Hahella chejuensis KCTC 2396: one gene and its partner. The protein of the gene in region 2 interacts with the protein of the main gene of each other region in a pairwise test. Links are inferred from orthologs where the notes say so. Each region holds a gene or a part of one and is shown on either strand. Other genes may lie near its edges. The genes, in order: cysK and cysE.

The links.
Region 1: the proteins of cysE (region 2) and cysK interact in binary tests that used the Escherichia coli proteins (3 or more experiments, as listed by UniProt). The link is inferred for Hahella chejuensis KCTC 2396 from one-to-one orthologs.

What each region holds. Positions count from the first base shown.
Region 1 is NC_007645.1:2,689,820-2,693,132, forward strand. The notes cover bases 77-3,066. They hold cysK (cysteine synthase A), read right to left. Parts: upstream 2,060-3,066; coding sequence 1,094-2,059; downstream 77-1,093. Other genes in these bases: HCH_RS11865 (VWA domain-containing protein), read left to right, coding at 77-205; HCH_RS11870 (class II glutamine amidotransferase), read left to right, coding at 219-1,022; HCH_RS11880 (AAA family ATPase), read left to right, coding at 2,223-3,065. In the rest of the region: more of HCH_RS11865, read left to right, coding at 1-76; HCH_RS11885 (vWA domain-containing protein), read left to right, coding at 3,121-3,313.
Region 2 is NC_007645.1:4,591,707-4,594,919, forward strand. The notes cover bases 26-2,915. They hold cysE (serine O-acetyltransferase), read right to left. Parts: upstream 1,907-2,915; coding sequence 1,145-1,906; downstream 26-1,144. Other genes in these bases: HCH_RS19935 (IscS subfamily cysteine desulfurase), read right to left, coding at 26-512; iscR (Fe-S cluster assembly transcriptional regulator IscR), read right to left, coding at 587-1,066; trmJ (tRNA (cytosine(32)/uridine(32)-2'-O)-methyltransferase TrmJ), read right to left, coding at 1,919-2,692; HCH_RS19955 (inositol monophosphatase family protein), read left to right, coding at 2,911-2,915. Outside these bases: more of HCH_RS19935, read right to left, coding at 1-25; more of HCH_RS19955, read left to right, coding at 2,916-3,213.

The DNA of each region.
Region 1 (3,313 bases), 1.9 Mb from region 2 along the record:
AGCGGAGCCGAAAAAAGAGGAGGATGCGGAACCGCCCATGAGTTCATCCGACTCTGAAGAGACCGATGCCGAGGCGCTCGCTGACGAGATCCTGGCTTCCAATGAAAAAGCTAAAGACATGGATGACGAGTTCAACCTGGAAGATTTTGATATATCCGATACCGATGACCTCCCCGCCGGATCGGAAGACGAAGACAAAAAGTAGTTAACTTCTGAACATGTGCCAACTTCTTGGAATGAGCGCGAATGCGCCGACGGATATTTGTTTTTCCTGGACCGGTCTGATGTTTCGCGGCGGTCAGACCGGGCCGCATAAAGACGGCTGGGGCATCGCCTTTTATGAAGGCAAGGGGCTGCGTGAGTTTCGTGACCCCAATCCCAGCGCCACCTCGGAAATTGCGCGGTTTATCAGTCAGTATCCGATTAAAAGCCGCACGGTCATCAGCCACATCCGGCAAGCCAACGTCGGCGACATCAGCCTGGAAAACACCCATCCCTTTATTCGCGAACTGGGCGGTTATTACTGGTGCTTCGCCCATAACGGCCAGCTGAAATCCTATCAGGACCTGCCGCTGGGACGTTTTCGTCCGGTGGGAGAAACCGACAGCGAGCATGCGTTTTGCTGGCTGCTGGAGGATGTCGCCAGCGGCTGCAATGACTTCTCCAGCCTGGAATGCCTGGGGGGAAGGTTGTATCGGAACTGCCTGGAGTTGACGTCGAGAGGCGTGTTCAACATGCTTTTCACCAACTCGGAGTACCTGTTTGCCTACTGCTCAACCAAATTGCATTGGATCACCCGACAGGCTCCTTTCGGCTGCGCTTCCCTGGAGGATGGTGAGATTCGGGTGAACTTCGAAGAACATACCAACCCCACCGACAAAGTCACTATGATCGTCACGGAGCCGTTGACCGTCGATGAAGAATGGCGACAAATGCGCCCCGGGGAATTAATCGCTTTTAGAGATGGCGAAGTCGCCGCCAGATGGTATGAAGAAGGGGCGGTTAAGCTTGCTGATACTTGAGCGTGTTGTCTCGCTAAGAGTGAACCCGCCAAGAAAGTTATAACGCCGGCGCAAAGGCCGGCGCTTGTTGTTTACTGCACGTTTTCCGCTTCAGTAAAGAAGTTGTCGAATAAAGCAGTGGACAGATAACGCTCAGCGCTGTCCGGCAGGATAACCACGATATTCTTGTCTTTGAATTCGTCACGCTCCGCCAAACGGACCGCAACGGCCGCCGCTGCGCCACAGGAGATACCGCAGAGGATGCCTTCTTCACGCATCAGGCGGTGAGCCATTTCCATCGCTTCTTCGTTGGTGACCTGCTCAACGAGGTCAACCATGTCCAGATCCAGGTTTTTCGGTACGAAACCTGCGCCTATGCCCTGGATTTTGTGAGGGGCGGGTTGTAATTCCTGACCTTTGATGGTCTGGGTGATAACGGGAGAAGCGGTAGGTTCGACGGCTACGGAAGTGATGTTTTTACCCATGGCGTTCTTGATGTAGCGGGATACGCCGGTAATCGTGCCCCCGGTGCCGACGCCTGCGACCAGAACATCGATTGCCCCTTCCAGGTCCCGCCAGATTTCCGGCCCGGTGGTCTTTTCATGAATTTCCGGGTTGGCGGGGTTGTCGAACTGTTGCAGCATCAGGTGTTGCTGCGGGTCCTGAGAGACGATTTCCGCTGCTTTCTCAATCGCGCCTTTCATGCCTTTGGGACCTTCGGTCAATACGATTTCCGCGCCCAGGGCTTTCATCGCCTTGCGGCGCTCCAGACTCATGGTGGCGGGCATGGTCAGGATCAGTTTATAGCCCCGCGCGGCGGCGACGAAGGCGAGAGCGATGCCGGTGTTGCCGCTGGTAGGCTCAACCAGCGTCATGCCTGGCTTGAGGCGACCGGATTTCTCCGCATCCCATACCATGTTGGCGCCGATACGGCATTTCACGGAGTAGGCCGGGTTGCGGCCTTCAATTTTGGCGAACACGTTGCCTTTGGTGACGCGATTCAGCTTCACCAGCGGCGTGTTGCCGATGGACATGGAGTTGTCTTCGTAGACGTTCATTATTTATCTCCTTGCAGATTAAGTAGATTTCCCCGGCCATAACATTGCGAGCGTGAGAGATAGCTTAGCGGCTGGCATGAAATATTTGAATGTTTTCGGGTAATATATCCGCTTATAACTCCTCTAATAATGACGCATTCACACAACTAACAAGGTTTCACACATGAAGTTTTCCGGCACCAAGAACTATGTCGCCACTGACGATCTGCAATTGGCGGTGAACGCCGCCATTCGATTACAGCGGCCGCTTCTCATCAAAGGCGAACCGGGCACAGGCAAAACCATGCTGGCGGAAGAGCTGGCGGAAGCCCTGGGCGCGCCGTTGATTCAATGGCACATCAAGTCCACCACCAAGGCCCAGCAAGGATTGTACGAGTACGACGCGGTTTCGCGCCTGCGCGACTCCCAGTTGGGCGATGACCGCGTTCACGACATTCGCAATTACATCAAGAAAGGCAAGCTGTGGGAGGCGTTTGTGTCCGAGCAGCAATCGGTGCTGTTGATTGATGAAATTGATAAAGCGGATATCGAGTTCCCCAACGACCTGTTGCTGGAACTGGATAAGATGGAGTTCTACGTTTACGAGACTCAGGAGCGAATCCGCGCCACTACCCGGCCTATCGTCATCATCACCAGCAATAACGAAAAAGAGTTGCCTGACGCTTTCTTGCGACGCTGCTTCTTCCACTACATCAACTTTCCCGACAAAGACACCATGGAGTCGATCATCGACGTGCATTACCCAGGCATACAGCGCTCGCTGGTGAAGGATGCATTGGATGTTTTCTTTGACGTACGCAAAGTGCCGGGGCTGAAGAAAAAACCTTCCACCTCTGAACTGATCGACTGGCTCAAACTGCTGATGGCGGACAATCTGCCTGAAGACGTATTGCGCAACCACGATCCCAGCCAGGCGATTCCTCCTCTGTATGGCGCGCTGGTGAAGAACGAGCAGGACGTCCACCTTTTGCAGAAACTGGCGTTCATGACGCGCAGAAAAGGCTGATTGCGGCAATGAACGGACGCAATCATTGCGGCCCCGAGCAGAGGAGGACACCTATATGTTGATTGATTTCTTCCTGACGTTGCGCAAGAACAAAGTGCCGGCTTCCCTGCGGGAGCTGCTCGACCTGCTGGAGGCTCTGCAGCAGGGACTGGCGTTTGCGGATATGGATGACTTTTACTATCTGAGCCGCGCCTGTCTGGTGAAGGATGAGAAGCACTATGACAAATTCGACCAGGCGTTTGGCGTCT
Region 2 (3,213 bases):
CGCAACAGCTCACCAATCGCCTGAATATCGTTAACGCTACCCAGTTCATTGTTGGCATGCATTAGAGAAACGAGAATTGTATCGTCGCGCAATGCATCTTTAACTGACTGTAAGCTGATCACCCCATCCCTGCCTGGCTTCAGATAAGTCACTTCGTAACCTTGTCTTTCCAGGTAAGCGCAGGGGTCCAGCACAGCTTTGTGCTCTATCGCGCTGGTAATAATATGGCGGCCTTTTTCAGCATAGCGACTCGCCACGCCTTTGATGGCGAGGTTATCCGCTTCTGTCGCGCCGGAAGTCCAGACTATCTCTCGAGGGTCGGCGCCAATCAGATCCGCCACTTGGCGACGCCCTTTTTCCACCATCTCTTCTGCACGCCAGCCGTAAATATGCGAACGAGACGCCGGGTTGGCGAAGACCCCATCCAGCGTCAGGCAATGGCTCATCGCCTCAGCGACCCTCGGATCCACAGGCGTGGTGGCGGCGTAGTCGAGATATATAGGTTTCTTCATTATTTCAATTATCCCTATCCAGGTACTTCAGCGCTCCCCGCGCCTGCTTTATCAATGACACGAGCGAAATCAGGTTAGCCGATATCGACCAAAGAAATTCCTGCTTCGCCCGCTCGTTTTCTTTCAGTCTGCCTCTCAGCAATTTCCTGCACCGCCCGACTGGCGACCAGCTCTTCGAGACTGATACTACTGAGATAATCATGAATACGTTCGCTGAGGTCCTGCCATAAATGATGGGTCAAACAAATTTCGCCCCCCTGACAGTCCCCTTTTCGCCCACATCTCGTTGCATCAATAGATTCGTTAACCGCCTCAATGATTTCAGCCACCGCCGTCTCACCGAGCGGGCGCGCCAACTTATAACCACCGCCAGGCCCCCTCACACTGGACACCAGACGGCTACGCCTCAGTTTGGCGAACAATTGCTCAAGATATGAAAGCGAGATGCCCTGACGCGCCGAGATATCCGCCAGACTGACAGGGCCGCTATTACCGTGCAGCGCCAAATCCAGCATGGCGGTCACCGCATAGCGGCCTTTGGTGGTCAAGCGCATGATCAAACCCCTAAATAATTTAGGGCATTATGAAATGACCCTGCAAACTGATCAAGTATTAGGAATTAAACCAGCTAACTACTTATCTTCGCGAACGCACTCAAAGTCCTCACTCTTCAGAGGAGGCAGCTCACCATTGCGATATTCCACATCCAACTTGTGCAGACATTTGCACATAGACTCCAGACGATCATCCACCGCCTGCATATGATCCAGCATCGCGCGAATGGAGCGCGCCACCGGATCAGGCATCTCCTCGCTCAATCCATATGCGTCAAAGCCCATTTTCTCTTCCATGGCTTTACGGCGACCTGCTTCCGGCTCCGCTTTCTTGACAATCACCCGTCCTGGAATGCCCACCACTGTCGCATTAGCCGGCACTTCCTTGGTCACCACAGCATTGGAGCCCACTTTTGAGTTATCCCCCACCGTGAACGGCCCCAAAATTTTGGCGCCAGCGCCGACAACCACGCCATTTCCCAGCGTAGGATGACGTTTGCCTGCATTCCAACTGGTGCCGCCAAGGGTTACTCCCTGGTACAAGGTGACGTCGTCGCCAATTTCCGCCGTCTCTCCGATCACTACCCCCATACCATGATCAATGAAAAAGCGGCGACCGATTTTCGCGCCCGGATGTATTTCGATCCCTGTCATCCAGCGACTCAAAGAGGAAAGAAAGCGCGCCAGCCACTTCAATCCCTTTTTCCACAACCAGTGACTCACGCGGTGCGCCAGCAACGCATGCAGACCGGGGTAGCAAGTCAGCACCTCAAAGGCGTTTCTGGCCGCCGGGTCCCGGTGAAAGACACTTCTTATGTCCTCTTTTAACTGTGCTAACATGATTCGCCCCGATTATTTCTTTTGCCAAGTTCCCGCCATTTTCTGCGTGGACCTTAGAATGCCCCGCAGAATGTTGATTTCCATCTTATCCAAACGCGCACGCTGGTATAGCCGCCGCAACCGCGACATCAATTGTCTGGGATTTTCCGGATCATGGAATTCGATATCGACCAGCGTTTGCTCCAGATGAGCCAGATAGCGCTCAATCTCGTCCGCTGTCGCCGCCTCAACATCCCACCCCGCATCCCCGGGACCGTCCAATCTCTGGATATATGATTGATTCTCTTCGTTTTCAAGCAGCCACCGCATGTGAAGCTCATAACAAATCACTTGCGCAGCCATCGCAACATTCAAAGATGAATAGTCTGGATTTGAAGGAATATGCACATGCAAATGACAGCGTTGCAGCTCGTCATTGGTAAGGCCCCGCTCTTCACGCCCAAATACAATCGCCACATCGCCTCTGGTCGTCGCCACGCGATCGTAAACATCATCCGCCAGGTCACGAGGATTTCTTACAGGCCAGGGGATACTTCGACCTCTTGCGCTGGTTCCCACCACCAACACGCAACCGTCTATCGCCTCTTCCAAACTCGCGACCACTTGAGCGCTCCCCAGAACATCCAAAGCTCCAGATGCGCGACTTGTTGCATCATCATCTGGAAATCGATCCGGCTCCACCAGAACCAATCGAGACAGCCGCATGTTTTTCATCACACGGGCTGTAGCGCCGATATTACCGGGATGAGAGGTGTTGACCAGCACAATACGGACGTTTTCCAGCATTCTCACACCTTTTTAAAAGTGCGCAATGGTAGCAGAATTGCACGCAAATGCCTCCCCCTACCAAGACTGAAACATCGCCATAGTCCCGCTTTCTGGCGCGTCCCGCGACCTTTTCTATAATTTAACCCGTAAGTAGATTTCTGGGTGTGTTTACATGACGGAGTTGCTATCATTAGCGCCCTTTTTAAAACCGTTCTTTACAAAGTAGTGATCAAACCATGCAGCCAATGATTAATATTGCCTTGCGCGCAATTCGCTCGTCCAATGAGCAAATCAACATGATTCTTGAGCGTGAAGAGTTATCTTTTACCGATCCGGAAAAGCTAAAGAGAGTCATTGCACGCGTTGACGCCGCTTTCTACGACAACCTGTCCCGCGCCCTGCAACGGGCCTACCCTACCCACCAAATCAACAAAAAAGGCGATTTGAAAGGCGCACCGAAAGGCGTCAGCTGGCACATCATGCCTGTTCACAACACCGCCAGCCTCGTACGCGGCCTGTCCGACTGGTGCTTTTCACTG